4 regions of the Rahnella sp. GSA61A genome follow, and region 3 is predicted to be linked to each of the others. Evidence: predicted binding sites of a transcription regulator. Region 3 holds the regulator's gene; each other region holds the start of a gene.
What was found. The regulator CRP, encoded in region 3, controls carbon source genes, mostly activating them, when cyclic AMP is high. The targets are predictions, from matches to a motif close to ATGTGANNNNNNTCACAT.

Region 1 (7,635 bases), on a different contig from region 3:
TTTCTGGCGGGTCATTAGGATAGCGGGACTTATCTGTCTTGTTGGAGAGACCATGCGCACATTGTGGCGAATTATCGCCGGTTTTTTTAAGTGGACCTGGCGTCTTCTTAATTTCGTCAGAGAATTCATTCTCAACGTATTCCTTATTCTCATTATTCTGGCTGGTGTTGGCATCTGGTATGCCGTGCAGGACAAGCCTGTCGAAACGACCCAAGGTGCACTGCTGGTTGATCTCAGCGGCTCAGTGGTCGACAAGCCTTCCGTCAATAATAAAGTCCGTCAGTGGGGCCGCGAATTGCTGGGCACGTCGAGCAGCCGCTTGCAGGAGAACTCACTGTTTGATCTCGTCGAGACCATCCGCTCCGCTAAAGACGACAAAAACGTTACCGGGATTGTGTTACAGCTGACCGATTTCACCGGCACCGACCAGTCTTCACTGCAGTACATCGGTAAAGCGCTGCGTGAATTCCGCGATGCAGGTAAACCGGTTTACGCCATCGGCGACAGCTATAACCAGTCACAATATTATCTGGCCAGTTATGCCAACAAAATCTATCTGTCGCCACAGGGCGCGGTCGATCTTCACGGTTTCGCCACTAACAATCTGTATTACAAATCACTGCTGGATAAGCTGAAAGTCACCACCAATATCTTCCGCGTCGGAACCTATAAATCCGCCGTTGAGCCATTGATCCGTGATGATATGTCTCCTGACGCCCGTGAGGCAGACAGCCGCTGGATTGGCGGATTGTGGACCAACTATCTTAATACCGTGTCAGCCAACCGTCAGATCACGCCCGAACAACTGTTCCCGGGCGCGGCGGGCGTGCTGGCGGGTATGCAGGCAACCGGCGGTGATATGGCGCAATATGCGCTGAAAGCCAAGCTGGTTGATGCACTGGCGTCACGCACCGAAGCCGACAACGAGATGGTGAAAGCCTTTGGCTGGAACAAAGACACCAAAGACTTTAATTACACCAGCATTTACGATTATTCGCCGAAGCCAAAACCGGACAACAACGATCCGCAAATCGCGGTGATCTTTGCCACCGGTGCAATTAACGACGGTGAAGAACAACCGGGCGCAGTCGGTGGCGACACCACGGCACAGCAAATTCGTGATGCCCGTCTGGATCCGAAAGTGAAAGCGATTGTCTTGCGCGTTAACAGCCCGGGCGGCAGCGTCAGCGCTTCTGAAGTCATCCGTTCCGAACTCGCGGCTGCGAAAGCCGCAGGTAAACCGGTTGTGGTTTCAATGGGCGGTATGGCGGCATCCGGCGGTTACTGGATTTCCACACCAGCCAACTACATCATCGCCAGCCCGAGCACCCTCACCGGCTCCATCGGTATCTTTGGTGTAATCAACACGTACCAGAACACACTCGATTACGCGGGTGTTCATACTGACGGCGTGGCAACGTCACCGCTGGCGGATATCGCTTCCACCAAAGCGCTGCCGCCCGAGTTCTCGCAGATGATGCAACTCAATATCGAGAACGGTTACAAAACCTTCCTCGGCCTGGTTGCCGATTCCCGCCACAAAACGCCTGAGCAGATCGACCAGATCGCCCAGGGCCACGTGTGGATCGGTTCAGATGCCAAAGCCAATGGCCTGGTTGATGAGCTGGGTGATTTCGATGACGCCGTGAAGAAAGCCGCTGAACTGGCCAAACTGCCAAAATGGCAACTGAACTGGTATGTCAGTGAGCCAAGCCTGAGCGACCTGGTATTCTCGCAGGTCAGCGCATCGGTTCACGCTATGTTACCGGCGGCAATCCAGGCGTATCTGCCTGCGCCGGTGAGCAAAATGGCCATGGCGCTGAAATCACAGGCTGACCTGTTCAGCAACATGAACGATCCGCAGAACCGTTACGCACTCTGCCTGACCTGTGGTGATGTGAAGTAACGTTCCGTTTTGGGATAATGTGGGATAAAGAATCGCCTTAATGCACAGCCCGGAGCTTCTTGCTGAGAACTCCGGGCTTTTTTAGGGTGGGACGTCAGCCACGAAGCCTTTATACTTAGCGCAGTTGCTTTCACCTTTCTAAAAAAGAACATCTTCGATGACTAAAAAATCTATTTACGTTGCCTATACCGGCGGCACAATCGGTATGCAGCGTTCTGAACAGGGTTACATTCCGGTGTCCGGCCATTTACAACGTCAGCTGGCGCTGATGCCTGAATTCCATCGCCCTGAGATGCCTGAATTTACCATTCAGGAATACGCGCCTCTGATGGATTCCTCCGACATGACGCCGGAAGACTGGCAGCACATCGCCGATGATATTCAGGCGCATTACGACGACTACGACGGTTTTGTTATCCTGCACGGCACCGACACCATGGCATTCACCGCTTCTGCACTGTCGTTCATGCTGGAAAATCTGAGCAAACCGGTGATTGTGACAGGGTCACAGATTCCGCTTGAAGCGTTGCGTTCTGATGGTCAGATCAACCTGCTGAACTCGCTGTATATCGCCGCGAATCATCCGGTCAACGAAGTCACCCTGTTCTTCAACAACCGTCTGTATCGCGGCAACCGCAGCACCAAAGCGCACGCAGATGGTTTCGATGCCTTTGCCTCACCGAACCTTTCGCCTCTGCTGGAAGCCGGGATCCACATCCGCCGACTTTCCACGCCGTCACTGCCTGAAGTGCCTGCGGCGAAGCTGAAAGTGCATCACATCACGCCACAACCGATCGGCGTGGTAACGATCTACCCGGGCATTTCCGCCGAAGTGGTACAAAACTTCCTGATGCAACCGGTAAAAGCGCTGATCCTGCGCTCCTATGGTGTCGGTAACGCCCCGCAAAAAGGCGACCTGCTGAAAGTGCTGAAAGACGCATCTGAGCGCGGCATTGTGGTGGTTAATCTGACGCAATGTATTTCAGGGCGCGTCAACATGGGCGGCTATGCCACCGGCAACGCCCTCGCCCATTCCGGTGTGATCAGCGGCTTTGATATGACCGTGGAAGCGGCACTGACCAAGTTGCATTATCTGCTCAGCCAGTCACACACTCCCGAGGAAATCCGCGAACTGATGCAGCAAAACCTGCGCGGCGAACTCACCGAATAAATCAGAGGGCGATATGAAATCTGCTTTGTTGCTGGTCGATCTGCAAAATGATTTTTGTCGCAGCGGCGCGCTGGCCGTGACTGACGGCGACGCCACGATTGCGGTTGCCAATAAGATGATGACATGGTGTAAAAGCCATGACATCGCCGTGGTGGCATCGCAGGACTGGCATCCGGCGGGACATCGCAGCTTTGCGGTGAATTCCCACGCGGAGCCCTGGACGTCGGGCGAACTGAACGGTCTGCCTCAAGTCTGGTGGCCGGTTCACTGCGTTCAGCGTGAACCGGGCGCTGAATTTCACCCGGGGCTGAATCTGCCGCAGGTGGATTTTGTGGTGCAGAAAGGCACCAATCCTGACATCGACAGTTACAGTGCGTTTTTCGATAACGGACATCGTGCTGCTACGATGCTCAATGACTGGCTGAAAGCGGCGCAGATTACACATGTGTATGTGATGGGGCTGGCGACGGATTACTGTGTGAAATTCACGGTGCTGGATGCGCTGGAGCAAGGTTATCAGGTGACACTGCTGACCGACGGTTGCCGTGGCGTCAATCTGCAACCCGAAGACAGTGCTGAAGCGGTTGAAGCGATGCGTAAAGCAGGGGCAAAAATCAGTACCTCTGAGGCAGTAACAGGCTGAATTTGTCTTCCCGTCTGACTTGATAAAGGCGCTTCAGCGCCTTTATCAGCAAACAGCACTTTCGCAACCCGCCCACTTACTCCGGCTTCAGTTTAATCAGCGTATCCTGCGCAAATTGCTGTTTCAGTTCCTGCTTGCTTTTGGTGACAATCTGCCCGTCCGTGCCAATGCTCATGTGCTGGGCATCAACATTGTGACGCGACTGATACAGCATCACGGCCTGCAGGCTGTGTTCTTTCTGTTCCGGCGTCAGCGCGACACCGTCCGGCCACTTTCCGAGTTCAACTGCCTGCGCGAGACGTGCGTAAATTTCCGGCGTCATTACATCAATAAGTTGATTAATTTCCATCTGAGCACCTTGTGTTCATCTGTATTATTCAAACGGTTTTGAATAATAGCTGAATCGATTTTGTCGGTAAAATTACATCACCATTTTCTTGCGAACTAACCGCGGGTTTTATTGCCACTTTTGCCATCAGTAAAGCTCATTGAGGCAGAGTTTATGCAGTAACGTTCACCTGTCGGTTTCGGGCCGTCCGGGAAAACATGCCCCAGATGAGCTTCACAGCGGGAGCAGCGGATTTCGACACGCGCCATTTTATGCGAATTATCAGTGAGATATTTGATCGCATCAGGGTTAACTGGCTGATAAAAACTTGGCCAGCCACAGCCGGAATCGTATTTGGTATCGGAGTAGAACAGCGCTGACTCACAGACCACGCAATGATAAATCCCTTCGCGGCGGTTGTGCAGCAACTTTCCGGAGAACGGAGGTTCTGTTCCGTGCTCCTGCGTGACATAACGTTGAATTTCAGTGAGTTGGTCAAGTGTAGGGGAAGATTTGGCTTCAATGCTCATGATTCTCGTTCTCTGACGAATATAAAAATCAACTTAAATAACAGTTTATAATAACAAAAAATTAACAACGAGTCTGCCCGTTTTGTCCTAAACTGTATGGCATCAGCGTTAGCCAGCTTGCAACTTGTGATGGCGATCACACTCCTGATCTTCCGGCTCTTTATATTCTGTTTTTCGCCCCCATGTGGTTGTGAGCCGATTTAAAAACGGAACGTGCAATAAGCGAGCAAGAGTAGGTCGTCGCTTTGACTTACAGCAATAATTGACACGATTCCGCTTGACGCTCAGCAAGGTTTTTGTAATTTTACAACCAACCTTTTATTCACTAAAAAAATAGCTGGTGGAATATATGACTATCAAAGTAGGTATCAACGGTTTTGGCCGTATCGGTCGCATTGTTTTCCGTGCTGCTCAAGAACGTTCTGACATTGAGATCGTAGCAATCAACGATCTGTTGGACGCGGACTACATGGCATACATGCTGAAGTACGACTCAACTCATGGTCGTTTCAACGGTACTGTTGAAGTTAAAGACGGTCACCTGGTTGTTAACGGCAAAACCATCCGTGTTACCGCTGAGCGTGACCCAGCTAACCTGAAATGGAATGAAGTTAACGTTGACGTTGTAGCTGAAGCTACTGGTCTGTTCCTGGATGATGCGACTGCTCGTAAGCACATCACTGCAGGCGCTAAGAAAGTTGTTCTGACTGGTCCTTCTAAAGACAACACCCCAATGTTCGTTATGGGTGTTAACCATAAAGAATACGCAGGTCAGGAAATCGTTTCTAACGCATCTTGCACCACTAACTGCCTGGCACCACTGGCTAAAGTTATCAACGACAACTTCGGTATCGTTGAAGCACTGATGACCACTGTTCATGCAACTACCGCAACTCAGAAAACCGTTGATGGCCCGTCTCACAAAGACTGGCGCGGCGGCCGCGGCGCATCCCAGAACATCATCCCTTCTTCTACCGGTGCTGCTAAAGCAGTAGGTAAAGTTATCCCAGCTCTGAACGGTAAACTGACGGGTATGGCGTTCCGCGTTCCTACTCCTAACGTTTCTGTTGTTGACCTGACTGCACGTCTGGAAAAACCAGCGTCTTACAAAGAAATCTGCGCAGTAATCAAAGCAGCTTCTGAAGCAGGCGATCTGAAAGGCGTTCTGGGCTACACCGAAGACGACGTAGTATCTACCGACTTCAACGGCGAAAAACTGACTTCCGTATTCGATGCGAAAGCAGGTATCGCGCTGAACGACAACTTTGTGAAACTGGTTTCCTGGTACGACAACGAAACTGGCTATTCAAACAAAGTATTGGATCTGATCGCTCACGTTTCCAAATAATTGGTTATGTGAATGAACTGATTGAAGGGCGACGCAAGTCGCCCTTTTGCTTTCTGTCGGATGCACTTTTTTATCAGCACATGAGTGCGATCAAACAGACGGGTTTGGTTCATGTGTAGTCTTGGTTCAAAATCGTAATTGTTTAACCCTGACAGGATTTTAGATAATGACAGAACAACTCTTTTCTCTTCCGATCGTAAACCAAATCTCTACCTCCGTTAGCCAGCGTCTTGTCGACGAACTGCCGGTACTCGTGGTGACTCATCCGAAAGTCCGTGCTGCCATTGCCCTGCAAGGTGCACATCTGTTGGCATGGCAGCCTGAAGGCGAAGAGCCGGTGCTATGGATGAGCAGTGCCAGCGCGTTCAAAGAAGGCGTTGCGATTCGTGGCGGTATCCCTATCTGCTGGCCGTGGTTTGGTCCGGCGGGCAAACCCTCACACGGTTTTGCACGTAACGTTGCGTGGGAACTGACTGACCACAAAGAAACTGACGAAGATGTGGTACTGACCTTAACGCTGAAAAGCTCCCCTGAAACACTGGAATTATGGCCGCATGCATTCACGCTGACGGCACGCTTCACGCTCGGGGCAACCTGCCACATCGAGCTGGAATCAACCGGTGATTTCGAAGCCAACAGCGCCCTGCACACCTATTTCAACATTGGCGACATCGCCGATGTCACTATTAAAGGCCTGGGCAACAGCTTTATTGATAAAGTCGATGGCGCAAAAACCAAGCAGGAAGACGGTGATCTGACCTTCACGGGCCAGACTGACCGCATCTACACCCAGCCGCAAGCCACCAGCGAAATCGTTGATCCGGTTCTGAAACGTACGCTGGTTGTCGCACATGAAAATAACGCCGATGTGGTGGCCTGGAATCCGGGTTCTGCACTGTCGGTGAGCATGGCTGATATGCCGGATGACGGATATAAAACCATGGTGTGCGTTGAAACGGCGCAAGTTTCCCATACACACACCTCTACGCATGCCGCGCCAGCGCGTCTGGCAGTGACCTTCTCTGTCCGTAAATAACCGGTTTAGGTTTGCAGCAAAGATGACATAGGGGCCAGATGGCCCCTTTTTATCGTCTGATGACCGATGTGAATGATTGACTTCAAACCATATCCAGCGGCGTTTTATGATTCGGTGCCGGGAATACTGTGTCAATTCGTGCTATTTCATCGGCCGTCAGGCTGAGCGTCAGCGCCGCCGCATTATCTTTCACGTGCTGCGGTTGTACCGCTTTAGGAATAGCGATCACGTTACCGGTGCGCGTTACCCAGGCCAGAGCAATCTGCGCGCTGCTGACACCCCGAGCGTTGGCGATTTCCTGCATCACCGGTGCAGTCAGGACGTCGTGACGTAACTTGCCGGCCTGCGCCAGCGGGCAATAGGCCATAACGGGAACGCTGTGCTCCTCACACCACGGCAGCAGGTCAAACTCAATGCCACGGACTGCCGCGTGATACAGCACCTGATTGGTCATGCATGCATTGCCTCCGGGGATTTTCCACAGCGCCTGCATATCGTCAGTATCAAGATTAGAGACACCCCAGCGCCGGATTTTGCCGGATTGCTGCAATTTTTCCATCGCCGTGACAGTGTCATGTAGCGGAATCGAACCACGCCAGTGCAACAAATACAGGTCTAGACAATCTGTTTTTAAACGCTTCAGACTTTGCTCACAGGCGGCGATCGCTTTCGC
Region 2 (7,635 bases), on a different contig from region 3:
CACCTGTTCGTTATTGAGTTAACTTACCTGTTTATAAAAACAGTAATGCAGTATGCCAAGAAATCCGGCTGATGGCGATGAGCAAAGAAATCGCCCGCTGTGAATGTTTAGCCTGCTTATTTTCCTTCTTCCTTGCAGGATGCACGGCTATACTAATGCGCTCAATGCGGCAGTATTTCTGCCCCCCCGAAGTAATAATAACTCTTTGCAATTATTACGAACCGAACAACCCTGAACCCTGTCAGTTGCTGTATTGCGACGGCGGGGTCTTGTGTTTTATCAGTAACGCGATCACTCAGATCGCCATGAAGGCAAGTCGATCCAATGCGTCTGGACAAGTTTCTCTCTCAGCAATTAGGCGTAAGCCGCGCGCTGGTTTTGCGCGAACTGCGTAACAAACGTGTCACCGTAGACGGTGAAATCGTCAAAACCGGCTCAATGAAAATCAGCCCTGAACAACGCGTCGAGTTTGATGGCAATGTGCTGGATCAAATCACCGGCCCGCGTTATTTCATGCTCAACAAACCGCAGGGATACGTGTGTTCTACCGATGATCCGGATCACCCGACCGTGCTGTATTTCCTCGAAGAACCCGTTGCCTACAAACTGCATGCCGCGGGGCGTCTGGATATCGACACCACCGGTCTGGTGCTGATGACCGACGACGGTCAGTGGTCACACCGCATCACCTCGCCGCGTCATCACTGCGAAAAAACCTATCTGGTGACGCTCGAACATCCGCTGGCTGACGACACCGCTGCGCAGTTTGAGGCCGGTGTGCAGTTGCATAACGAAGATTCCCTGACCAAACCGGCACAGCTCGAAAAAATCGAAGACTGTCTGGTGCGTCTCACCCTCAGCGAAGGCCGTTACCATCAGGTAAAACGCATGTTTGCCGCCGTCGGTAACCGTGTGGTTGCGTTGCACCGTGAACGTATCGGCGAGATTGTGATGGATGAAGATTTAGAACCGGGTCAGTACCGTCCGTTAACTGAGCAGGAAGTGGCCAGCGTTGGCGTTCCTTCGCGATAGTTTTTTCGATAACTGGAGCAGCTGAAAGTGCAAGAAAAACCGGTCTCCCACGTCGGACTGATTTTCATCCTGGGATTGATATCGATGCTGATGCCTCTGGCCATCGATATGTATCTGCCAAGTATGCCCGTGATCGCACAGGAATATGGCGTTCCGGCGGGCAGCGTGCAAATGACGCTCAGCGCTTACGTGCTGGGTTTTGCAATAGGGCAGCTGTTTTACGGACCGATGGCGGACAGCCTCGGGCGTAAGCCGGTTATCTTCTGGGGCGTGATGATCTTTGCCGTCGCGGCCGGTGCCTGTGCGCTGGCGCAGTCGGTCGAGCAACTGGTCTGGATGCGTTTCCTGCACGGTCTGGCAGCCGCTGCCGCAAGTGTGGTCATCAATGCGCTGATGCGCGATATGTTCACCAAAGATGAATTCTCGCGAATGATGTCTTTCGTGGTGCTGGTGATGACGGTTGCGCCGCTGCTGGCACCGATGCTCGGTGGTTTGCTGATGGCCATATTCAGCTGGCACGCGATTTTCTGGGCAATGGCCATCGCCGCGCTGATTGCCGCGACGCTGGTGGGCGTCTATATCAAAGAGACACTGCCCAAGGAACGACGGCAGAAATTTCATCTGCGTACCAGCGTCGGTAACTTTGCGTCCCTGTTCCGTCACAAACGTGTGCTCAGTTATATGCTGGCGAGTGGTTTCTCATTTGCCGGGATGTTCTCTTTCCTCAGCGCCGGTCCGTTTGTTTACATCGAACTTAATGGCGTTTCGCCGCAGAACTTCGGCTTTTACTTTGCGCTGAACATCGTCGCACTGGTCATTCTGACACTCATCAACAGCCGTAACGTGCGCCGTACGGGCGCGGTGAAAATGTTCCGCTTCGGGTTGTTTGTGCAACTGACGATGGGGATGTGGCTGGTGATTGTGTGTACCTTCGGATTGCCATTCTGGGCGATGGTGATCGGTGTGGCGGGGTATGTCGGTGTGATTGCGATGGTGACGTCTAACGCCATGGCCGTCATTATGGATGACTTCCCGCACATGGCCGGTACAGCCGCTTCACTGGCTGGCACGATTCGTTTCGGAACCGGTGCGGCGATTGGTTCTGTGCTGTCACTGTTTACGGCGAAAAGCGCCTGGCCGATGGTCGGTTCAATGGCGTTCTGTGTCCTGGCCGCCACCTTGCTGTATCTCTACGCCAGCCGTCCGGCGAAAGCAGTATCTGCATAACTTCCTCCCCCTTCGCAGGGGGAGGAGCAAAGTCCGGTTGGCCTGCTGATTTTACAGATGTCGAAGCAGGAATTCGGTCTGCTCCCTCCCCTGCGAAGGGGAGGGTTGGGGTGGGGTATTAAGGTCAAAATCAGAAAGCTAACGTTTTCTTTAACAAGGGGTTAGCCTTTAAAACCCCCTCCCAACCTCCCCCTTCGCAGGGGGAGGAGCTAAACCAGCACCGTTTTGGATCATTAAACCACTTCTGCTTTCACTCCCTGAACCCTGCGCGCGGCTTTGGCACGGGCGTATTCATCCGCCATGGCTTTGGCCTTCGCCCCCGGTACCAGCGCCATATCGCACTCTTTTGGCAGCAACGTGGTGACTGCCGCGGCAATCAGTAATGAGGCCACCAGGGCATAAATCGCGGTGCTCTGGCCGTAGAGACTGACCAGCACGCCGACCAGATACGGACCGCAGAAACCGCCCAGATTCCCCAGACCGTTGATCACACCCCGTGCGCTGCCTGCCACTTCCGGCGTGGTGACTTTACCCGGAATGGTCCAGAAGGCGCTGGTGGCGGCTTGCAGGAAGAAACCGGCACCGACCAGGAAACCGTAGGCCGCCATGATGTTATGGCCAAATGCGACAGAGGCCGCCAGACAAGCTGCGAAACCACACAGCGGCAGGGCAATGAACATACGACGCTTACCGGTTTTATCCGACAGCACCGACATCGCCAGGATCCCCAGCATGGTGCCGACGTAAGGGATAATCGCCAGCATACCCACTGAACTCATGTCACCGCCGGTCAGGTTTTTCAGGATGGTCGGCAGCCACAAGGTATAGCCGTAAATCCCGGTCTGATAGAAGAAGTTAATGATGATCAGTTTGACGATAGACTTGTTACGGAACACCTCTTTCAGCGGCGCATTGTTTACCGGCGCCAGGGCTTTCAGGGCTTCGCGTTCGCGGTTCAGTTCCGTCACCAGATAGTCGCGTTCACGCTCTGACAGCCATTTCGCTTCTTCCGGACGGTCGCTGATGGTGAACCACCAGAAAAGCATCACCACGAAAGATAATGCCCCTTCGATGATGAACAACCAGCGCCAGTCGAGCGTATCAAGAATCAAACCGGACAACGGCGCGGTGATCATCCCGCCGAGCGGCGCGAACATCAGCACGTAAGCATTGGCGCGGCCACGTTCTTTATCAGGGAACCAGTTGCTGACCATCGTCAGCACCACCGGCAGCATCCCGCCTTCTGCCACACCCAGCGCAAAGCGCAGGAACAACAGCTGATACTGATTGGTGATAAAGCCGGTCAGGATGGAGATCACCGCCCAGGCAATCAATGAGCAGGCAATGAATTTCCGTCCGCTGCCGTGTACCGCCAGGCTGCCGCCCGGCACCTGCAGGAATAAATAGCCGATAAAGAAGATACCGGCGGCCAGACCGGCCATTGAAGCGGTAATCCCTAATTCCGCGTCCATCCCGCCGGGCATGGCGAAACTAATATTGACCCTGTCCATGAAGGAAATAATGCAAGCGATAAGGATTGGCGTTATTACTCGAAGCCAGCGAGCCTTAGGAATCTTATTATCCATATTCTTTCCTCTGTATGCCTGTAACCGGTGATGGCTTAATAAAAGCATTTTGAGGAAAGTATTTCGTGACAGGAGTCACGTTGAATTATGTTAAGAAAAGGTGTTACCACTTACGTGATCCTGCACCGGAGTTGGCGTGCAGGACGAAGGGGGAGAAATGGACGGGAAAGGAGGATTAAATGGTGCCGCCGAGGGAAATACGGTAATGCAAATCCACCCTTTCGATCGTCGGCAGGTTCCTGATTTTTTTGAGCAATATCTCTGCCACCACTTTCCCCATCTCAAAGCGCGGGGTGATCACGCTGGCTAATAATGGTGTAGTGGCGAGGCCGATATCCAGCCCGTGGAAACCGGAAATTGCCATATCCTGCGGGACGCGGATCCCCTGTTTGATACATTCTTGTAACACGCCGACGGCAATATCGTCATTGGTACACAAAATAGCGTTGGTCTGCGGATATAACTGACGCGCCATGGCCAGCATGCCCGCACCAATAGATACCGACGACACTTTATTAGGCGTGATATGCACCGGCGTCAGCCCGCGTTCATCCATTGCGCGGCTGTAACCCTGATAACGCTTCTGGTCGCGGGCATCTGACATCGAACCGAAATACACCACATGTTCTTTGCCGCTGGCGAGCAACGTATTCGCCATATCGTAACCGGCCTGCTGGTTATCAAAACCGACGGCAATCCGCCCGTGCGGATCGTCGAGATCCATCACCTGCGCAACAGGAATTTCTGCGGCATTCAGATACTTATCGGCTTTCAGGGTATGCACGGAATCCGTGAGGATCAGTCCGGCAAGCTGATAACCGAGCAGATTAATGATGTGTTCTTCCTCGCGCTCTTTGCTGTAATCGTAATTGACGACCAGCGTCTGAAAGCCCTGCGCGGAAGTGACCGACTCAATGCCCGCCAGTAAGTCGGAGAAAATCTGGTTGTTAAATGACGGCACTAAAATGCCGATACGCGGCGCTTTGGCCGGTCCGCGGGCTTCTTCCAGCGGATATCCCACTTCTTCCATCACCTTCGTGATGCGTTCGCGGGTTTCAGGAGACACCTTTTCCGGCGTGCGCAGAAAACGGCTCACCGTCATCTTCGTGACATCCGCCAGTTGGGCGATGTCCTGTAGTGTCACGCGCTGGTTTCTCATGCGGAGTTTTCCTGATTGGGCCTGCAAATATACCTTGTTATTGAAACAGAAAGCGCCGGAGATTGTTATCAAAATGATGATGATCACACCCGGAGTAACAGGGTTTTTTAACATTCCGTCAGGTGATCTGCATCACAGTTTAGCGCGGGGTAAACCGGTGTAGTGAAGCTAACTTTTTAAATCAGCGTTCAATAAGGCCAACGTCATGACAAATCTCTTCTCACTGGACAATAAAAAGATTCTGATTACCGGCTCGACGCGCGGTCTGGGTTTCCTGCTGGCGAAAGGGCTGGCGCAGCATGGCGCGGAAATTATCGTTAACGGTACACAACAGGAATCCACGCAAAAAGCGGCCGAAGCCCTGCGTGCTGAAGGCTTTATCGCCCATGCCGTCTCATTTGATGTCACCAGCAGTCAGGCGGTGAATCAGGCGATTGATCATATTGAAAGCACCATCGGGCCGATTGATGTGCTGGTGAATAACGCCGGTATTCAGCGCCGCCATAAATTCACCGAGTTTCCGGAAAAAGACTGGGACGACGTGATTGCCGTAAACCAGAAATCTGTGTTCCTGGTATCGCAGGCGGTGGCGCGTTACATGATCCAACGCGAGCGCGGCAAAATCATTAATATCGGTTCGATGCAAAGCGAGCTGGGTCGCGACACCATCACGCCATACGCCGCTTCAAAGGGCGCGGTAAAAATGCTGACCCGTGGCATGTGCGTTGAACTGGCACGCTACAATATTCAGGTGAACGGCATCGCGCCGGGCTATTTCAAAACTGACATGACCCAGGCGCTGGTCGATAACAAAGAGTTCTCCGAATGGCTGTGTAAACGCACGCCGGCTGCACGCTGGGGCAATCCTGAAGAGCTGGTGGGCGGCGCGGTTTATCTGTCCTCTAGGGCCTCAGATTTCGTGAATGGTCATTTACTCTTTATTGATGGCGGCATGCTGGCTGCAGTATAGGAGGCCCAATGAACAAAATCGCATTAATCACTGGCGGGGGCAGCGGTATCGGCCTGAGCGCCGCGAAAGCGCTGGAAGCGATCGGATTTAAAGTGATTCTGGCCGGGCGTAATAAGGCAAAACTCGACCAGGCGGTCGCGTTGTTTACACCGGGGCAGGCGGTGGCACGTCAGCTGGATGTGACCAGCCCGCAATCGGTGGCCGCGCTGTTTCAGGATATTCAGGAAACCTTCGGACGTCTGGATTTGCTGTTCAATAACGCCGGTAATAACGTGAAGGATGTGCCGATCGAACAACTGCCGGTGGAAGACTGGCTGTCGGTGATCAATACCAATCTCACCGGCGCTTTTTTGTGTACGCAGGCGGCGGTAAAACTGATGAAACAACAAACGCCGCAAGGCGGACGTATCATCAACAACGGTTCGATTTCGGCGCAGTCGCCGCGCCCGAATTCTGCGCCGTACACCGCCAGCAAGCACGCGATTACCGGACTGACCAAATCCACCGCGCTCGATGGTCGCGCGTTCAACATTGCCTGCGGGCAAATCGATGTCGGCAATGCGGCGACGGATATGGGCAATAAAGCGCTGGCAGGCAGAATGCAGGCGGACGGACATATCGCTGAGGAACCGGTGATCCCGGTGGAGCGCGTCGGTGAGGCGGTGGCGTTTATGGCCGGTTTACCGCTCGACACTAACGTGCTGACCATGACCGTAATGGCGAGCGCCATGCCGCTGGTCGGGCGCGGTTAGTTTTCAGATCCGCATATAAAAAACGGCCCAAACAGGGCCGTTTTGCATTTCAGTGTACGGATTACGCTGCTTTGGTTTTGCGTTTCCGGCCAAGCCAGAAAATCAGCACCAGCAGAACAATCACGCCAGCCACCATTGCAGGAGCCATAAACGGTTGCAGTTTCGCCAGTAATGTCACCGGACCGCCTGCGCGTAACACCGCGACATCATGTGCGCTGACCTGAATGGCCGCATTGCCGTAGTTTTTCAGCACGTAGTTGGAGATGTCAGCAATCTGCTGATCATCTAACTGACCGACATACGAGCCCACGCCAAATTTCGGCATCAGTACGTGATGGTCGCCGACCTGTCGATCCACGCCGTAAAGAATGGCGGAAATCAGGTTAGACGCATTACCCATGCCGGTGGCGGTATTGTTGAACAGCGACGGATATGCCTGATTTTCGCTGCCAGAACCGTCCGGCTGGTGGCAACTGGCGCAATAACCGCTGAACAGTGCCGCACCGTTGTCGATGGTTTTGTTCGCATTAAACGGGTGCGCGCCGCGTAAACCTTCTTCCACGTTCACCGGTTTACCGAAGGTGTCCGCCGCCTGCGTATCACGCGGGTCACGCACCGGCGTGCTGTTTTTCAGGTAGAAAGCAATCGCGTTCAGGTCACTGTCAGACATGTATTGCAGACTGTTTTGAACCGCTTCCGCCATACCGCCCGCTGCCTGGTTTTTCCCGGCGGTGCGGCCCGTTTTCAGGTATTCCACCAGCTGAGGTTGCGACCAGTTACCAATACCACTGACCGGATCCGAGCTGATATTCGGGGCATACCACGGGCCGACCATGCCGCCTGCCAGCGGTTTATCGGTCACAGAACCCATCATCAGGTTACGTGGCGTATGACAGGTATCACAGTGAC
Region 3 (7,635 bases):
CTTTTGGATAATTTCCTTAAAATCTAATCAGTTAATATTGCTGAAAAAATTACTTGCCCATCAGATGCGATTTCTGTTTGCCTGTATGTGATTTTTTATGCATATTTTGTGATTATATTTTCATATCAATGGTCGTGAGGGAGAAGGGTAATGGCGGAAAAATCATCGGTAGATCGGGGCACATTCGATAAAGTTATTTTGCCGGTTTATTCACCTGCGAAATTCATTCCCGTGAAAGGTAAAGGCAGTCGCGTGTGGGATCAGCAAGGGAACGAGTATGTTGATTTCGCCGGGGGTATCGCTGTGACGGCGCTTGGACATTGCCATCCGGCACTGGTGAAAGCGTTGCACGAGCAGGGCGAAACCCTGTGGCATGTCAGTAACGTATTTACCAATGAACCCGCCCTTCGACTGGCGCAGAAGCTGATCGACGCCACCTTTGCCGACCGCGTATTCTTCGCCAACTCCGGCGCTGAAGCCAACGAAGCGGCCTTTAAACTGGCGCGCTATTACGCTTCGCACCGTCACAGCCCGTACAAAAGTAAGATCATCGCTTTCCATAATGCCTTCCACGGTCGCACGCTGTTCACGGTTTCCGTGGGTGGCCAGCCGAAATACTCCGACGGCTTCGGCCCGAAACCCGCTGATATTGTGCACGTGCCGTTCAACGATCTGGATGCCGTAAAAGCGGTGATCGACGACCACACCTGCGCCATTGTTGTCGAGCCTGTGCAAGGGGAGGGCGGTGTCACGCCTGCGACCAAAGCGTTTCTGCAAGGTCTGCGCGAGCTTTGTGACAAACATCAGGCGCTGCTGGTGCTGGATGAAGTACAAAGCGGCATGGGGCGCAGCGGCAAGTTGTTCAGCTACATGCATTACGGCGTGACGCCAGACATCCTGACCACTGCCAAAGCGCTCGGCGGCGGTTTCCCGGTTTCCGCCATGCTGGCAACCGAAGACGTGGCCTCGGTGATGGAACCGGGCAAACACGGCACCACCTACGGCGGTAACCCGCTGGCCTGCGCCGTCGCTGAGGCTGCACTGGATATCATCAATACGCCAGACGTGCTGGCCGGGATCAACGAGCGCCGCGAGAAATTCATCAGCGCGCTGGAGGCCATCAACCAGAAATATCACATCTTCAGCGAGTTCCGCGGCCAGGGTTTGCTGATCGGCGCCGAGCTTTCTGATGCGTATAAAAACCGCGCCGGAGAATTCCATGCCGCCGCGGCAGAATTCGGATTGATGATGCTGGTCGCCGGACCAAACGTGATGCGGTTTGCGCCATCGCTTGTTATCGACTTCGCGGATATTGAAGAAGGGATGGAAAGGTTTGAGAAAGCCGTGGGGAAAGTTTGTGGGGGGTGATCCCCACGCCTCCGTCTTTAAACGCTTGATCGAGACAATTTCGGTTTCTCACTAACATTTATCACATGGCCTCTCGCGCCGAAACCGACCAAGAGGGAAAAGTGCTTTTTCCCTCTTGGATCTCCCTTCGCTTTTTCACTGCGCGCTGTCGCGGGCACGGCGGACATGTTCTGGCGCATTAGTGTGTGGCGCAAAATGTCATCGCTGCGCGATTCCCGAATTTCAGGCTTCGAGCCATAGGTCTCGAACCGTTCATTCGGTGCCATTTTTGAGCACGCCAATCGACATTTCTAAAAGATAAAACCCTTCTGCTTTTGAATTTAGAATCCTGCGGGCGAATCAGAAATCTTGCTGAACGGAGCGGCTTCGAGACCAGTGGCTCGAAGACCGAGAGAAGGAACCGCAACGCGGCAAGATTTCCAGCCTGTCGCTGTGGTTGCTGGAACATAGCCTACGAGCGAAGCGCGCAGTTTAAGACGTGGAGATTCCAAAGAGGGCTCGTCTTAGCCCTCTTTGGTCGGTTTCGGCTCGGTGAGTTAAGCGAACACGGCAATTGAAAAACCGAAACTTTCTCAATCCGTTTAAAAGAACGCCAGTACACGGCATCCGTACTTGAGAAACCGAAATTTTCTCAATTTCAAAAAGCAGTCTGACTGCAAGCCAGTAAAAAGGGGATTTGAAAGGGGTCTCCCCCTTCACGCCCGCCGCGTCAGCCAGATCCCATGATGCGGCCTCTGCTTCCACGCCAGTGACGAGATGGTATGCATCACGCTGAGATGTGAAATTACGCGCCGCAGATGGCGTTCCATTTCGGTCAGTGGCATATCCGGGTGAAGTTCCGGCGCATTAAACAGGTTGTTCTCGCTGCCCGGCCCGTCGTAGAGCAGTCGTTGTTGACAGCTTTGCAGCGCGATTTCGCAGGTCTGTAAATACTCCGTCGCCAGTTTTTCCGGCAGCATGTAATGCTCGCGGGCGAGGATCGTCATCGCGTTGATATGCTCAACCACAAACTGACTGTGCGTCACCCACAAACGCATATCCGCCAGATAATGTGAGTTAAAACCCGGCTCCTGCATCGCCTGATTTAGCGAAGTGAACAGCTTATTGTGCGCCTGATTGACCTGCATACGGGTGTACGCCAGTTTGGCGGTGTCGGGGCTTTCCTCGAGCAGCAGGCGGATAGCGTCCTGATAGATTTCCAGCGCCTGGTGTGCATTCTGGCGCAGCAAACCGCTTTGCCATTGCGGCCACAACCAGATAGTGCCACCAAAGGCCAGCGCGCAGCCGATCAGGGTATCGACCAGTCGTGGTACCAGAAAATGCACGCCGTTCATCGCCAGCAATTGCAGGGTATACACTGCAGTCACCGTCATGCCGACCATCGCCAGTCCGTAGTTTTTGCGCAGAACGGTATAGGACAACAGGGTGATCAGCAGCATGCACAGCAGCGTGGTGCCTTCCGGCAGTTCCAGTTTGAGCAAGCCTGAGGCAATCAGCAATCCGGCCAGCGTACCGAGTGCACGGTGCTGGATCCTCACCCGCGTGGCGTTATAACCGTTCTGGCTGACCAACATGATAGTCAGCAAGATCCAGTAGGGTTTGGGCAAATTGAAGAACAGACCCAGACTGCTGCCAATCGCCAGAATAATGCCCAAACGTGCGGCATTACGCAGTGCCACGGATTTGAAGGAAAGATAGCTTTTCAGCGCGGGCCAGAAGGGCAAACGCGGCTGGGTGTTCATCAGGTCACGTTTGTACAACGGCCGCTGTGTGCGTAACAGACGGGCAATGCGGCTGAAATGGTAATAACAAAACTGACCTACCGGATTGTCCGGGTTGCGCGCGGCGATTTTCTCCAGCGCGGTCAGCTCATTGGCCATCGTAAAGCGCCCGGATAAACGGTGATAAAGAATATCGTCGGCAATCACCCGAAGACGGGTGGAAATCACCTGTGCATTTCGGCGGATAACCGCTTCGGCATGGCTTTCCTCCACCAGTTTCTGCACTTCTTCCGGCTGATGCAGGCTCACTGTAATGTGCTCCTGCAAATCGAGCGCCACCTGAAAACGCTGAAATAGCCGCTTATGGTGATGATGATGTCCGTGCTGGGGCAACATGTGTAATTGCTGATAAAGCAGGGCAATCAGGTCGATAACCTGCTGCTGGCGGGCTAGCAGTGGGGGTAACGCGGTTTCGGGATCGGTGTGTTGCGTCAGCAGGCTGTACTTGGCTTCGAAATAATCCGCGAGTTGCAGATAGAGCTGGCTGAGCGTTTCGCGCATCGGCTGTTCTTCCGAAATACGAAACCACGCCCAGTTAAACAATCCGTACCAGGCTGTGCCAGCGGCGAACAACACCGGGGCCTGCCACATCGGGCGCACGCCCACCATACTCAGCGTGAAGATAGTCGCCACCAGCGCACCGGGCAACAGGCGCGCATGCAGCGGGCTGATTTCACCGGTGACGCCGAGCAGTAACGCCAGCGACAGCATGATCAGCGGCAGCGGTATATGCCAGCTTTCGAGCATCAGTTGCAGCAGAAGGCTGCTCACGGCAAAGAGTGAACCGCCGACGAGCAGGCGTTTGAAAAAGCGTTTATGCGGGGTATCCAGACCGGCGATGTTACAACAGGCCGGGCAGAGGGAAAACAGCAGGCCCATTTGCAAATTGCCAAACAGCCAGCAAATGCCAACAGGTAAGCACAACACCAGCGTCTGGCGCAGCGCGTAGTTCACTTCAGGATGGTAAAACAGTCTTCGCCATAGCGTCATGGGTAAAGCTTAGCCCATAAAAAAGGCGCGACAGTGTTTTGCCGCGCCAATTTTTGAGGGATTAACGTGTGCCGTAAACGACAATCGTTTTACCGTGTGCGGAGATCAGGCTTTGATCTTCCAGCATTTTGAGAATGCGTCCGACTGTTTCACGTGAACAACCGACGATTTGGCCAATTTCCTGGCGGGTAATCTTGATTTGCATCCCGTCCGGATGGGTCATTGCATCAGGCTGTTTAGCCAGATTGAGCAAGGTTTGAGCGATACGACCGGTAACGTCAAGGAAGGCAAGGTTGCCGACTTTCTCTGACGTCACTTGCAGACGGTTGGCCATCTGCGCGGAGAGACGCATCAGAATATCCGGGTTAACCTGAATCAGCTGGCGGAATTTTTTATACGAAATTTCAGCCACTTCACAGGCAGTTTTAGCACGTACCCAGGCACTGCGTTCCTGACCTTCTTCGAAGAGTCCCAGCTCACCGATGAAGTCACCTTGGTTAAGGTAGGACAGTATCATTTCCTTGCCTTCTTCATCTTTAATCAGGACAGCAACTGACCCTTTCACGATGTAGTAAAGCGTTTCGGCTTTTTCACCCTGGTGAATCAGCGTACTTTTAGAAGGATACTTATGTATATGACAGTGAGACAGGAACCATTCAAGAGTCGGGTCTGTTTGTGGCTTGCCGAGAACCATTTGCTATTATCCTCTGTTGTTATCGCTGCCCAAAATCACAGGGCTCAGAGTTCCCTGTACGGCACTTCAAATCCAAAGCGCCCTTTCAGCATATAACTCTCCAGAAATGCTGCAAGCGGATGTCGGAGTGCAACAGCCTGTTTATTGCTGTCATCACCGTGGGTTCTGTACTTAAACCGCAAAAACCGTCACCGCAATTTACTGGAAAGTATGTTTCGGCTTTGTTTGTAGCACAGGTTTGAGATGCTGTCTTCTGTTGTCTCGCTTCAGCATGATGGCGATCGGGTTACGTTGCCAGATTTTAGGTGAAAGGGTACTCTGAGAGCAGATTTCGACAAGTTTATTCACCGGGAGAATAGTTCATGCATGCACGTGTCAAATGGGTTGAAGGACTGACATTTTTAGGTGAGTCTGCATCGGGTCATCAGATTTCAATGGATGGAAACGCGGGTGATAAAGCCCCAAGCCCGATGGAAATGTTACTGATGTCCGCAGGGGGGTGTAGTGCAATCGACGTGGTGTCAATTTTGCAAAAAGGTCGTAATGACGTGCGTGATTGTGAAGTGAAGCTGACCTCACAACGCCGCGAAGAAGCGCCGCGTCTGTTCACTCACATCAATCTGCATTTTATCGTCACCGGTAAGGATCTGACCGATAAGATTGTTGAACGCGCAGTCAGCCTGTCTGCCGAAAAATACTGTTCTGTGTCTCTGATGCTGGGGAAAGCGGCCACAATCACCCACAGCTTTGAAGTGATTGCAGCCGAATAAAGTTTACTCGATCTTCTTGCCTTCCATCAGGCGCTGCACCAGCGGCGCCATGATCAGCTCCATCGCCAGCCCCATTTTGCCGCCCGGCACCACCAGTGTTTTGATGTGCGAGATAAACGACCCTTGCAGCATGGCCAGCAGATACGGGAAATCGATGTCATCCAGTCCCTGAAAATGAATCACCACAAAGCTTTCATCCAGTGACGGAATGGCTTTGGCGGCAAACGGGTTCGAGGTGTCGATGGTGGGTACCCGCTGGAAATTGATGTGTGTGCGGGAAAACTGCGGCGTAATGTAATTGATATAGTCATCCATCGAACGCACGACGGAATCCATCACCGCTTCACGGGAATGCCCGCGCTCGCCGGTATCGCGCACCAGTTTCTGGATCCATTCGAGGTTGACGATAGGCACTACGCCGACCAGCAGGTCGACCTGCGCGGCAACGTCAATTTTGTCCGCCACCACGCCACCGTGTAACCCTTCGTAAAACAAAATATCCGTCGGTTCCGGCAACGCCTGCCACGGCGTAAAGGTACCCGGCACCTGATTGTAGGGAACGGCTTCGTCATAAGTATGCAGATACTTACGTGAACGACCAGTGCCTGTTTTACCGTATTCGATAAAGCTTTTTTCCAGCAAACCAAAGTCATTGGCTTCCGGCCCGAAGTAGCTGATATGACGTCCCAGATCGCGCGCCTTGCGTATTGCCGCATCCATTTCAGGACGGGTGAAATGATGAAAACTGTCGCCTTCCAGTTCCGCCGCACGCAAACCAAGCTGCTGAAATATTTTACGAAATGCCACGCTGGTGGTCGTGGTGCCTGCACCGCTCGAACCGGTCACGGCAATAACAGGATGTTTGGCTGACATAATGCGCTGTTCTCCATAAAGGTGATGCAGGCAGGCGAGACGCGGTCTTTTCTGTGGTCGAAGTTCTGGCGTCAAGGCTGCGCATAATTAAGCCTATTGTTACCATATTTATTCGCGAAGCCAAAGAGGGCATCACTATTCTAAACCCGCCAGCAACGGTTGGATCAGCGGGTCCTTCTGGTGGAACAGAGAAACAATGTCATGCAGCGCCTTGCCTGTGTACTCCTTTTTCCACGCCAGACTGAGCGGGGAAGGGGCGCGCGGATAGCGGATTTGTCGGGCGATCAGCTCGCCGCTGTCGAGATATGGCTGGCACAGATGGCGCGGCAGAAAACCGATACCCATTCCCTTCAGGTGACAGGCCAGTTTAGTCGCCACATCTGCCACGATGATCTGCCGTTGCCCGGTCAGCAACCAGGCTACCCGCTTGTTCAGATGGCGCGAGGTGTCTTCCACATTGATGGCAATGTACTGACGCAACACCGCTTCTTCCAGCATGCCAGTGATGTGCTGCAGCGGATGAAAGGGCGCATGAACAAAAATCCAGTCCACTTCACCCAGCGGCAGCAGATTCACGGCGTTAGAAAGAGATTCGGTGCCGGTGACGCCAATCGCCAGCTGAAAATCTTCGTACAGCAGCGTATCCCATACCCCCATGTAAATCTGTCGTGTGAAAGTGAACTGCGTGAACGGGTAGCGCTGCGTCAGACAGCTTAATAACGCCGCCAGAGTTTCAGGGCAGTACATCAGATTGTTCACCACCACATTCAGCTGGCGCTCAATGCCGTCGTTAATCTGCTGCAGTTCTGCCGGTACACCCTCCAGCCAGGTTAGCCACTGGCGACATCGTTCAAGCAGATGCTGTCCGGCGGGCGTCAGCGACACCGTACGGGTCGTGCGGTTGAGCAATAACGTCCCGGCACTGTCTTCCAGCATCTTAATTCGATAGCTGATGGTCGCGGGCGTTTTATGCAGCATCTCTGCCGCGCGGGAAAAGCTGCCTGTTTGTGCGACGTGCATAAAGGTTTTAATCGACTCCTCATCCAGCATAGGTCACCCGAAGTAATGTTAATGCATTGAATGAAAAAGATTTTATAGATTTAACCGGATGAGAATTGTGGACTTCATCAATTTTATGGAATCTTTTTCCATATTTCGA
Region 4 (7,635 bases), on a different contig from region 3:
CAGCGTCACCATTGCCTGTGACCAGGCACCGATTGCGCCAATCAACACCAGCGAAACCAGCGTGGCAGCACCCATGCCGAAACCGGCCATCTGCCAGGCGAGCAGGGCGAAGACCAGGATCGCAATCGGCGCTGGCAGGGATTCCAGACCATGCTGGAAACCGCTCAGGACGAAATCGACCGGAACACGGATCCCCTGAAATACCGGGCGGAAGTTACCGACCAGCCAGTCGATCCCCTCCGTCACCCAGCGGTCGAGCGGGATCAGTGTGCTGTGAAACGGATCGAGAATATTAAAATGCTGATGCTGTTCCGGGGCGACGCTCAGCCAGTCGTTGGTCTGTGCGGCGGCATGGTGCGTCGCGTCTGGTGTGCTGGTTGCGGCATCGCTGCTGCCGCCCCACGGATCACTGCTGCCTGCATCGGCTGGCGCGGCATGGGTGGCGGCGTCAGCTTGTGGCGCGACACCGCCACTGGCGTTATCGGCACTCCACGGATCCACGGAAGGATCGAGAGCCTGGGCCTGAGCGGCCTGCGCGTGCTGTGTAATGGTGTTCGTTATGGTTGAAGTGCTCATTCGTTACCCCCTTCTTTGTCCAGAGCCTGAAGCAGCATGGCTTTGGAAATAATGCCGATATAGTTATTGTCCTCATTGACGACCGGCACAGCGCAAGGCGCGGCGGCGACATGGGAAATCAGTTCGCTGAGCGGCATGTCTGCCTGCACGGCTGCCGGAGATTCCAGCAAGGCGCTTTCCAGCGACTGATTGGTTTTGAGCGCGGTTTTCAGGGATTCAATCGACACCACGCCAATGAATTTCTGTCCACGTTCAAGCACATAACCATATTCGCGGTCTTCATCTTCGAGCAGCTTGAGAGCGGCACGTGGACCAAAACCGGGGGTTTTACGAATAAGCGCGCCACGGCGGCGGGCAATGTCTTTGGCACTGAAGACCTGACTGATATCCACACCACGGAAGAACGTGCGCACATAGTCGTTGGCCGGATTATTAAGAATGTCTTCCGGCGTGCCGACCTGTACCACTTCGCCGCCCTGCATAATGGCGATGCGGTCGCCAATACGCATGGCTTCGTCCAGATCATGAGAAATGAACACAATGGTGCGCTGATGCTGAGCCTGCAGCTTCACCAGTTCATCCTGCATTTCGGTACGAATTAACGGGTCAAGTGCAGAGAAGGCTTCATCCATGAGCAGAATGTCAGGGTTGTTGGCCATAGCACGCGCTAAACCGACACGCTGGCGCATCCCGCCTGACAATTCATCCGGATAAGAGTTGGCATAGTTTTCCAGCCCGACCTGACGCAGCGCGTCAAGCGCTTTGGTATTGCGCTCTTCGACCGGCACACCAGCCAGCTCCATACCAAACGCGGTGTTATTCAACACGGTCAGGTGTGGCATCAGCGCAAAGGACTGAAATACCATACTGATTTTACTGCGGCGCACCTGGCGCAATTTTGCTTCTGAGATTTTGGCGATGTCTTCGCCGTCGATCAGGACTTCGCCACGGGTGGGCTCTATCAGACGATTGAGAAGGCGTACCATGGTGGATTTACCGGAACCGGATAACCCCATGATGACGAAAATCTCGCCTTCTTCAATGGCCAGACTGGCATTCTTAACGCCAAGTGAAAGACCGGTTTTCTCAAAAATCTCTTCTTTACCCTTGCCTGCATCAATCATCTTGAAAGCGCGATCCGGGTTTTCGCCAAATACCTTATAAAGATTCTTTACTTCGATTTTAATTGCCATGCAATGTGCATTCCTTGGATATAAATAGCCGTATCGGCTCGATGTCTAATTTTTGTGTTGGACCGTATAGGATTTTGCCTGTAACGAAATAGTGAACGCGTTATACCCTAACACATCGAAATTCTGAGACAAGTCTCAATGTTTCCGATGAATATTCATGATTGGGTTTCTGGTTACGTATTTATCTGTATTTGCGGTGTTTAATTTCGGTAAATTCAAACTGACAATTAATGACAATTTATCCCGCCAGAGCACTTTGGGTTTTTGCCTAATTTCACGACGGATGCTTTCGCTAAAAATATAAGTAATTTACTGATTTTATGGGTTTTATTGTCTTTTTTATTTGTGTGATTTTAGAACGGAGTTATTGAGGTATTTCCCTGAAGTTAATGCGTTTTATGAGGAGGGGATTTGCAAGGGTAAATAGAGATTTGAGCTTTGCGTGAAAGCCGTGAATTTACCGCTTGTCTGAAAGATGACTACGTAATGAAATAATCACCTGAACAGGCGGGGTATGCGGGAAATTCGCCGGTGATGACACCGGCAGGGAGGGGGAAGTTCTTCACGCAAAACGGCCGAAATTCGGCCTCAGGATACGGATTTTTCTTCGTCTGCTATTTTGCGATACAGACGTCTCGGATGACCGATATTTCCGTACTGCATCTCGACGCCGATAAAGCCAATTTCCACGCAATATTCCAGATAGCGGCGACCGGTCGTTTTGCTGATCCCAACCTCTTCAACCACCTGTTCCACCGACCAGCTGACGTCGGGTTTCGCCGTGAAAACCCGCTGAACCAGTTCGAGCGTATTCGGCTCGATGCCTTTGGCAGAAGGGGCTGGCGGCGTATCGGTGGCTGGCAGATTGAACAACTTATCCAGGGCCCGCTGATCGACCACTTTCACATTACGCAGCGTTTGCACCAGTTGCATAAAGCGCTCGAGTGAACTGCGCAGACGATGGAACGACACCGGCTTGATGATGTAATCGAACGCGCCGCTGCGCATGGCCTGGCTACAGGTTTGCATATCGCTGGCAGCGGTAATGAAAATCACCGAGCAATCGAAGCTTTTCAGCAACGGGCTGTCGATCAGATCGACACCCTGACCATCCGGCAAATAGTTATCGAGTAAGATCAGACGCGGCTGATGCAGGCGCAGCAGAGAACGCGTCTGCTCCAGTGTGGCCGCAATGCCGACGACGCGCAGGTTGAAATTTTGCTCGATAAAATCACGATGCAGACCAGCCAGATGTGGCTCATCTTCCACAATCACGACATCGAGTGCGCTGCTGTTATTCATGGTTCTGTCCTGTTAACGCTTCTGCCGGATACGGGATAAAGACTGAAAATATTGTACCTTGCGGCGTGTTGTCTGAGATTTCGATGCTGCCACCCGCCTGACGGACATAACCGGCCACCAGATACAGGCCGATACCGTGTTCTGCACCCGTGGCGTCCTGCCCGCTGGAGGGCTTGCTGGTGACGCCTTGTTCAAACAGGTGCGGCTTGAGTGCATCTTCCACGCCGCTGCCCTGATCGGCGACTTCAATCAGCAGTTCCCGGTTCCGGTCGGAAATATACAATTCGACCGGTGCCGGGGGCGTCAGTGCTTTCAGTGTGGCGTCCACGGCGTTATCCAGCAAATTACCAATCACTGACATCAGTTCGGTTTCACTGATGGCTGCCGGTATGCGGGTGAGCTGACAGGCAGGATCGAAACTCAGCTCGACACCTTTTTCGCGTGCACTGACGTATTTCCCCAGCAGCAGGCCACAAAGTGCTGGCGAGGTAAAACGTGCTGAGACGAAATCCAGCACGGCCTGCGCGCCTTCCGACTGTGCCTGAATATAGCGCATTGCATCGTCGTAACGCTGCATTTGCAGCAAGCCCGCCAGCGTCGCAGTCCAGTTCAGTTGTTCATGGCGCATGATGCGAAGGTTATCGGCGTAGCGCTTCACCTGACTCAGCTGGCTGCTCAGCGTATTAATGTCGTTTTTATCACGGAAACTGAATACCCAGCCACTTTCTGCACCGGGTTCAAGTTCGATGGGTACGCGGTTGACGATCACCTGTCTCTGATTGAGTACCGTAATCTGATCATGCTGACTGTTGTTTTCACTGACACCACGTTGCGTAAAGAACGTGGGCGGCGTCTGAAGCACCTCCGCCAGCGGTTTACCCAGTAGCTCGTTTTCGGGCTGGCGGATATCCAGTAACTCGCGTGCGGCCCGGTTAATTGAAATCAGTTGCCTTTCGGCGTTGATCGCAAATACGCCCTCATACATGGCTTCCAGCAACGCTTTTTGCTGGCGGACCAGCAGGGCAATATCTTTGGGTTCCAGCCAGAACATCTGTTTTTTAACGTTGCGGGTGAACATCCATGAAAAAATAAACAGCAGTAATAAAAGCAGTAAACCGTATAAACCGGCCTGCGCCAGACGGCGGCCATTAATATTATCGATGTAAGAGGTGAGATAACCGACCGAGACAATGCCGATCACCTGATTACTGGCATCCAGAATCGGGGCTTTGCTGCGCAATGAAACGCCGATGCCGCCCTGACGTACGGAAATAATGGTTTTACCGGCCAGCACACCGGCGTTATCACCGCCAATCATCGGCAGGTCTATGCGCTCCGGAGATTCGGAATGATAAAGATGCAGCTCGCGGGTATCGCCGATAACGATATAACTGGCGTCACTTTTATCGCGTAATGGCTGGATTAGTTTCGCGATGCCGGGGATATCGCGGGCCTGTACCTTCTGCGCCAGCCCCGGCATCAGAGCGATCTCGCTGGCCTGAACCCGTGCACGCTGGCCCAGATCATGATGTAACTGACGGTCAATAATATGAAATAAAATAGCCCCCAGCAGTGCCAGCAACACGCAGGAAAATACCACCAGAGATAAAAAGAGTTTTACCTGAAAAGGTAACCTGAATTTCATACGACCTGCTGCACGGCGAACCTGAGATATACATTCAATAAGCCTATCACGGCGAAATGTGAGTCGTAATCGCAGAGAAGCGGAGTTGTGAACAGAAGATTAAAATAATGATTATTTCACACAGTAATAACAGGGTTAATAGCGGGGTTTACTACTAATCTTATAATCCTTATAAATCAGGGTGCATTAACACCATAAACACCATAACAACCTTTATCCCTGCGGTTTTAATTTGAACAACCTCACACCTGGCTGACCGCCTGTTTTCATATGCTCAGACCATCAATAAGAAAAGTCTTCAGAAGAAAGAGGCAATGTCATGAGCACAACCGACGATTCCTACATCGCTGTCAAAGAAACGAAAACCTCCGGCCTCTCGGCCAGACAAAAATGGTGGCACATTCTTGATCACTACAAGATAGGCATTATCCCGCTGCCCTTTTTCCTGCTGGCGGGCGTGCTGATCCTGCTCGATTGCCTGAATGGCAAGTTGCCGAGTGACATCGTGGTGATGGTCGCCACGCTGGCCTTCTTCGGTTTTGCCTGTGGCGAGTTGGGTAAACGCTTACCTGTGGTGGGTAAACTGGGGGCCGCGGCGATTTGTGCCACTTTTATTCCTTCGGCGATGGTGCATTACGGCCTGCTGCCGGATGTTGTTGTTGATTCCACGGTCAAATTCTATAAATCCACCAATATTCTCTACCTTTATATCTGCTGCATTATTGTCGGCAGCATCATGAGCATGAACCGTCAGGTGCTGATCCAGGGCTTTATGCGTATTTTCGTACCGATGCTGTGCGGCGAAGTGGTCGGCATGATTGCCGGTATGGCGATGGGCACTGTTTTAGGTTTACCGCCAATGCAAACCTTCTTCTTCCTGATCCTGCCGATCATGGCTGGCGGTGTCGGAGAAGGTGCGATCCCGCTGTCGATGGGTTACGCGACCATCCTGCATATGGAGCAGGGCGTGGCGCTTGGGCGCATTCTGCCGATTGTTATGCTCGGTGGCCTGACGGCCATTGTGCTGGCGGGCGTGCTGAACCAGCTCGGTAAACGTTATCCGCATCTTACCGGCGAAGGCCAACTGATGCCGTCGAAAAAAGGCCAGATGGGCAGTGGCACCGATGAATTTGAGGGCAATCCGGGCGTCAACGCGCTGGCCTGTGGTGCGCTGCTGGCCATCCTGCTGTACATGGTCGGGATGCTCGGCCAGAAATGGATCGGCCTGCCAGCGCCGGTCGGCATGCTGTTTGCGGCGGTGCTGGTGAAACTGGCGAACGGCGTTTCGCCGACTATTCAGCACGGCTCGATGACGGTGTATAAATTCTTCCGCACTGCCGTGACCTATCCGGTGCTGTTCGCGGTGGGTGTCGCGATCACGCCCTGGCAGGAACTGATCAACGCTTTCACCCTGCAGAACCTGCTGGTGATTGTGACCACGGTGCTGGCGCTGGTCGGCACCGGTTTTTATGTGGGTAAGAAAATTGGCATGCACCCTATCGATGTGGCGATTGTTTCCTGCTGCCAGAGCGGGCAGGGCGGCACGGGCGACGTGGCGATTCTGACCTCCGGCAACCGCATGACGCTGATGCCTTTCGCGCAAATCGCTACCCGTATCGGGGGAGCTATCAACGTTTCTGTCGGCCTGTTTGTTCTGGCGAAGTTCTTCTCATAACACCTTCACCCACCCCTTCAGCCTAAGGGGTGGGTTTTCCTGAGAAAAAATCCCCAGTCCAATTTTGGACTCAATTCAACCTGCTTATTTATTGTCCGGCGGTTATTATTTGCGCACTCAGAGACGAGTCACCCGCCCCGTGAGCAGGTTCCCACGTAAGGAAGAGCACTATTTTTTGACGAAAGAATCCACGCATGTTCCGTATTAAATCGCTTGTTTCTGCCTTACTGCTTCTCGTTACCGGTTTGTTTAGCATCCACTCCTTTGCTTTTGATATGCCTAAAGAATTTGAGTCTATGGACACCTACAAATTTTTCCATAGCGAACTTTTTAATGGAAAAGGGTCCACCGTGACTGCGGTCAATACGGGCAACTCAGACAATATTAAAAGCGCCCTGCTGGCGGAATATCCGCGCTGGAAGGGGACGCATTACCGCTGGGGGGGCACCACCCACAAAGGCGTGGACTGCTCGTCGCTGATGCAGCATCTGTTTAATGATTCCCTGCAAACACGCCTGCCAAGAACCACCTTTCAGCAAATCAGGAACGGCAGAAAAGTGAGTAAAAATAATCTGAAACCGGGAGATTTAGTGTTTTTCAAAACGTCGCCGGGCGATCGTCATGTCGGCGTGTATGTCGGGGATCATCAGTTCATTCATGCCTCGAAAATTGAAGGCGTCACTATTTCATCACTGGATAATCAGTATTGGGTTGATCATTACGAAACCGCACGTCGTTTAGAACTGATGAGCTAAAAAAAAGGCGGATCCTTTCAGGAGATCCGCCCGTTTGTTTTGGATGGTTATTTATCTGACGAAGCCTGCCAAAGATTCAGCTGACCATCCGCCACATGCTTATCAATCGCTGTCAGTTCTTCAGCGGTGAAGCGCAGATTATCCAGCGCTTTCACGTTTTCATCCAGTTGCTCAGGGCGGCTGGCACCAATCAGCACCGACGTCACGCGATCGTCTTTCAGCAGCCAGCTCAGCGCCATCTGCGCCATGGTCTGTCCGCGCTGCTGCGCCATCTCATTGAGCAACCGCAGGCTGTTCAGGTTATCTTCTGTCAGCATCTTGGCGTTCAGCCCGCGCACCTTATTCCCTTCCACCTGCATGCGCGAGCCGTCAGGGATGCCGTTGAGATACTTGCCGGTCAGCAACCCCTGCGCCAGCGGCGTAAAGGCGATGCAACCTGCGCCATTTTGGTCCAGCGTATCCAGCAAACCACTCTTATCCACCCAGCGG

Region 1: the regulator CRP is predicted to act here: its motif matches at 4,703-4,720, upstream of msrB (peptide-methionine (R)-S-oxide reductase MsrB).
Region 2: the regulator CRP is predicted to act here: its motif matches at 5,076-5,093, upstream of idnO (gluconate 5-dehydrogenase).
Region 4: the regulator CRP is predicted to act here: its motif matches at 4,947-4,964, upstream of LC431_RS21605 (2-hydroxycarboxylate transporter family protein).

What each region holds. Positions count from the first base shown of each region.
Region 1 covers NZ_JAHXYO010000021.1:21,464-29,098, reverse strand. Annotated here, with positions in the region: gene sppA (signal peptide peptidase SppA) at 53-1,906, shown strand; gene ansA (asparaginase) at 2,064-3,077, shown strand; gene pncA (bifunctional nicotinamidase/pyrazinamidase) at 3,091-3,720, shown strand; gene LC431_RS21290 (YeaC family protein) at 3,797-4,069, opposite strand; gene msrB (peptide-methionine (R)-S-oxide reductase MsrB) at 4,165-4,578, opposite strand; gene gapA (glyceraldehyde-3-phosphate dehydrogenase) at 4,928-5,926, shown strand; gene LC431_RS21275 (D-hexose-6-phosphate mutarotase) at 6,093-6,962, shown strand; gene LC431_RS21270 (aldo/keto reductase) at 7,045-7,635, opposite strand, start outside.
Region 2 covers NZ_JAHXYO010000013.1:153,997-161,631, forward strand. Annotated here, with positions in the region: gene rsuA (16S rRNA pseudouridine(516) synthase RsuA) at 325-1,032, shown strand; gene LC431_RS17110 (Bcr/CflA family multidrug efflux MFS transporter) at 1,060-2,259, shown strand; gene LC431_RS17115 (MFS transporter) at 2,493-3,845, opposite strand; gene LC431_RS17120 (LacI family DNA-binding transcriptional regulator) at 4,021-5,004, opposite strand; gene idnO (gluconate 5-dehydrogenase) at 5,210-5,974, shown strand; gene LC431_RS17130 (SDR family oxidoreductase) at 5,983-6,726, shown strand; gene LC431_RS17135 (cytochrome c) at 6,788-7,635, opposite strand, start outside.
Region 3 covers NZ_JAHXYO010000008.1:18,041-25,675, reverse strand. Annotated here, with positions in the region: gene LC431_RS12180 (aminodeoxychorismate synthase component II) at 1-27, shown strand, start outside; gene LC431_RS12175 (aspartate aminotransferase family protein) at 151-1,368, shown strand; gene LC431_RS12170 (YccS/YhfK family putative transporter) at 2,064-4,139, opposite strand; gene crp (cAMP-activated global transcriptional regulator CRP) at 4,201-4,833, opposite strand; gene LC431_RS12160 (OsmC family protein) at 5,196-5,603, shown strand; gene LC431_RS12155 (phosphoribulokinase) at 5,607-6,476, opposite strand; gene allS (HTH-type transcriptional activator AllS) at 6,612-7,526, opposite strand.
Region 4 covers NZ_JAHXYO010000022.1:2,939-10,573, forward strand. Annotated here, with positions in the region: gene proW (glycine betaine/L-proline ABC transporter permease ProW) at 1-576, opposite strand, end outside; gene proV (glycine betaine/L-proline ABC transporter ATP-binding protein ProV) at 573-1,769, opposite strand; gene LC431_RS21595 (response regulator) at 2,358-3,071, opposite strand; gene LC431_RS21600 (sensor histidine kinase) at 3,064-4,716, opposite strand; gene LC431_RS21605 (2-hydroxycarboxylate transporter family protein) at 5,036-6,391, shown strand; gene LC431_RS21610 (C40 family peptidase) at 6,688-7,146, shown strand; gene mgrA (L-glyceraldehyde 3-phosphate reductase) at 7,194-7,635, opposite strand, start outside.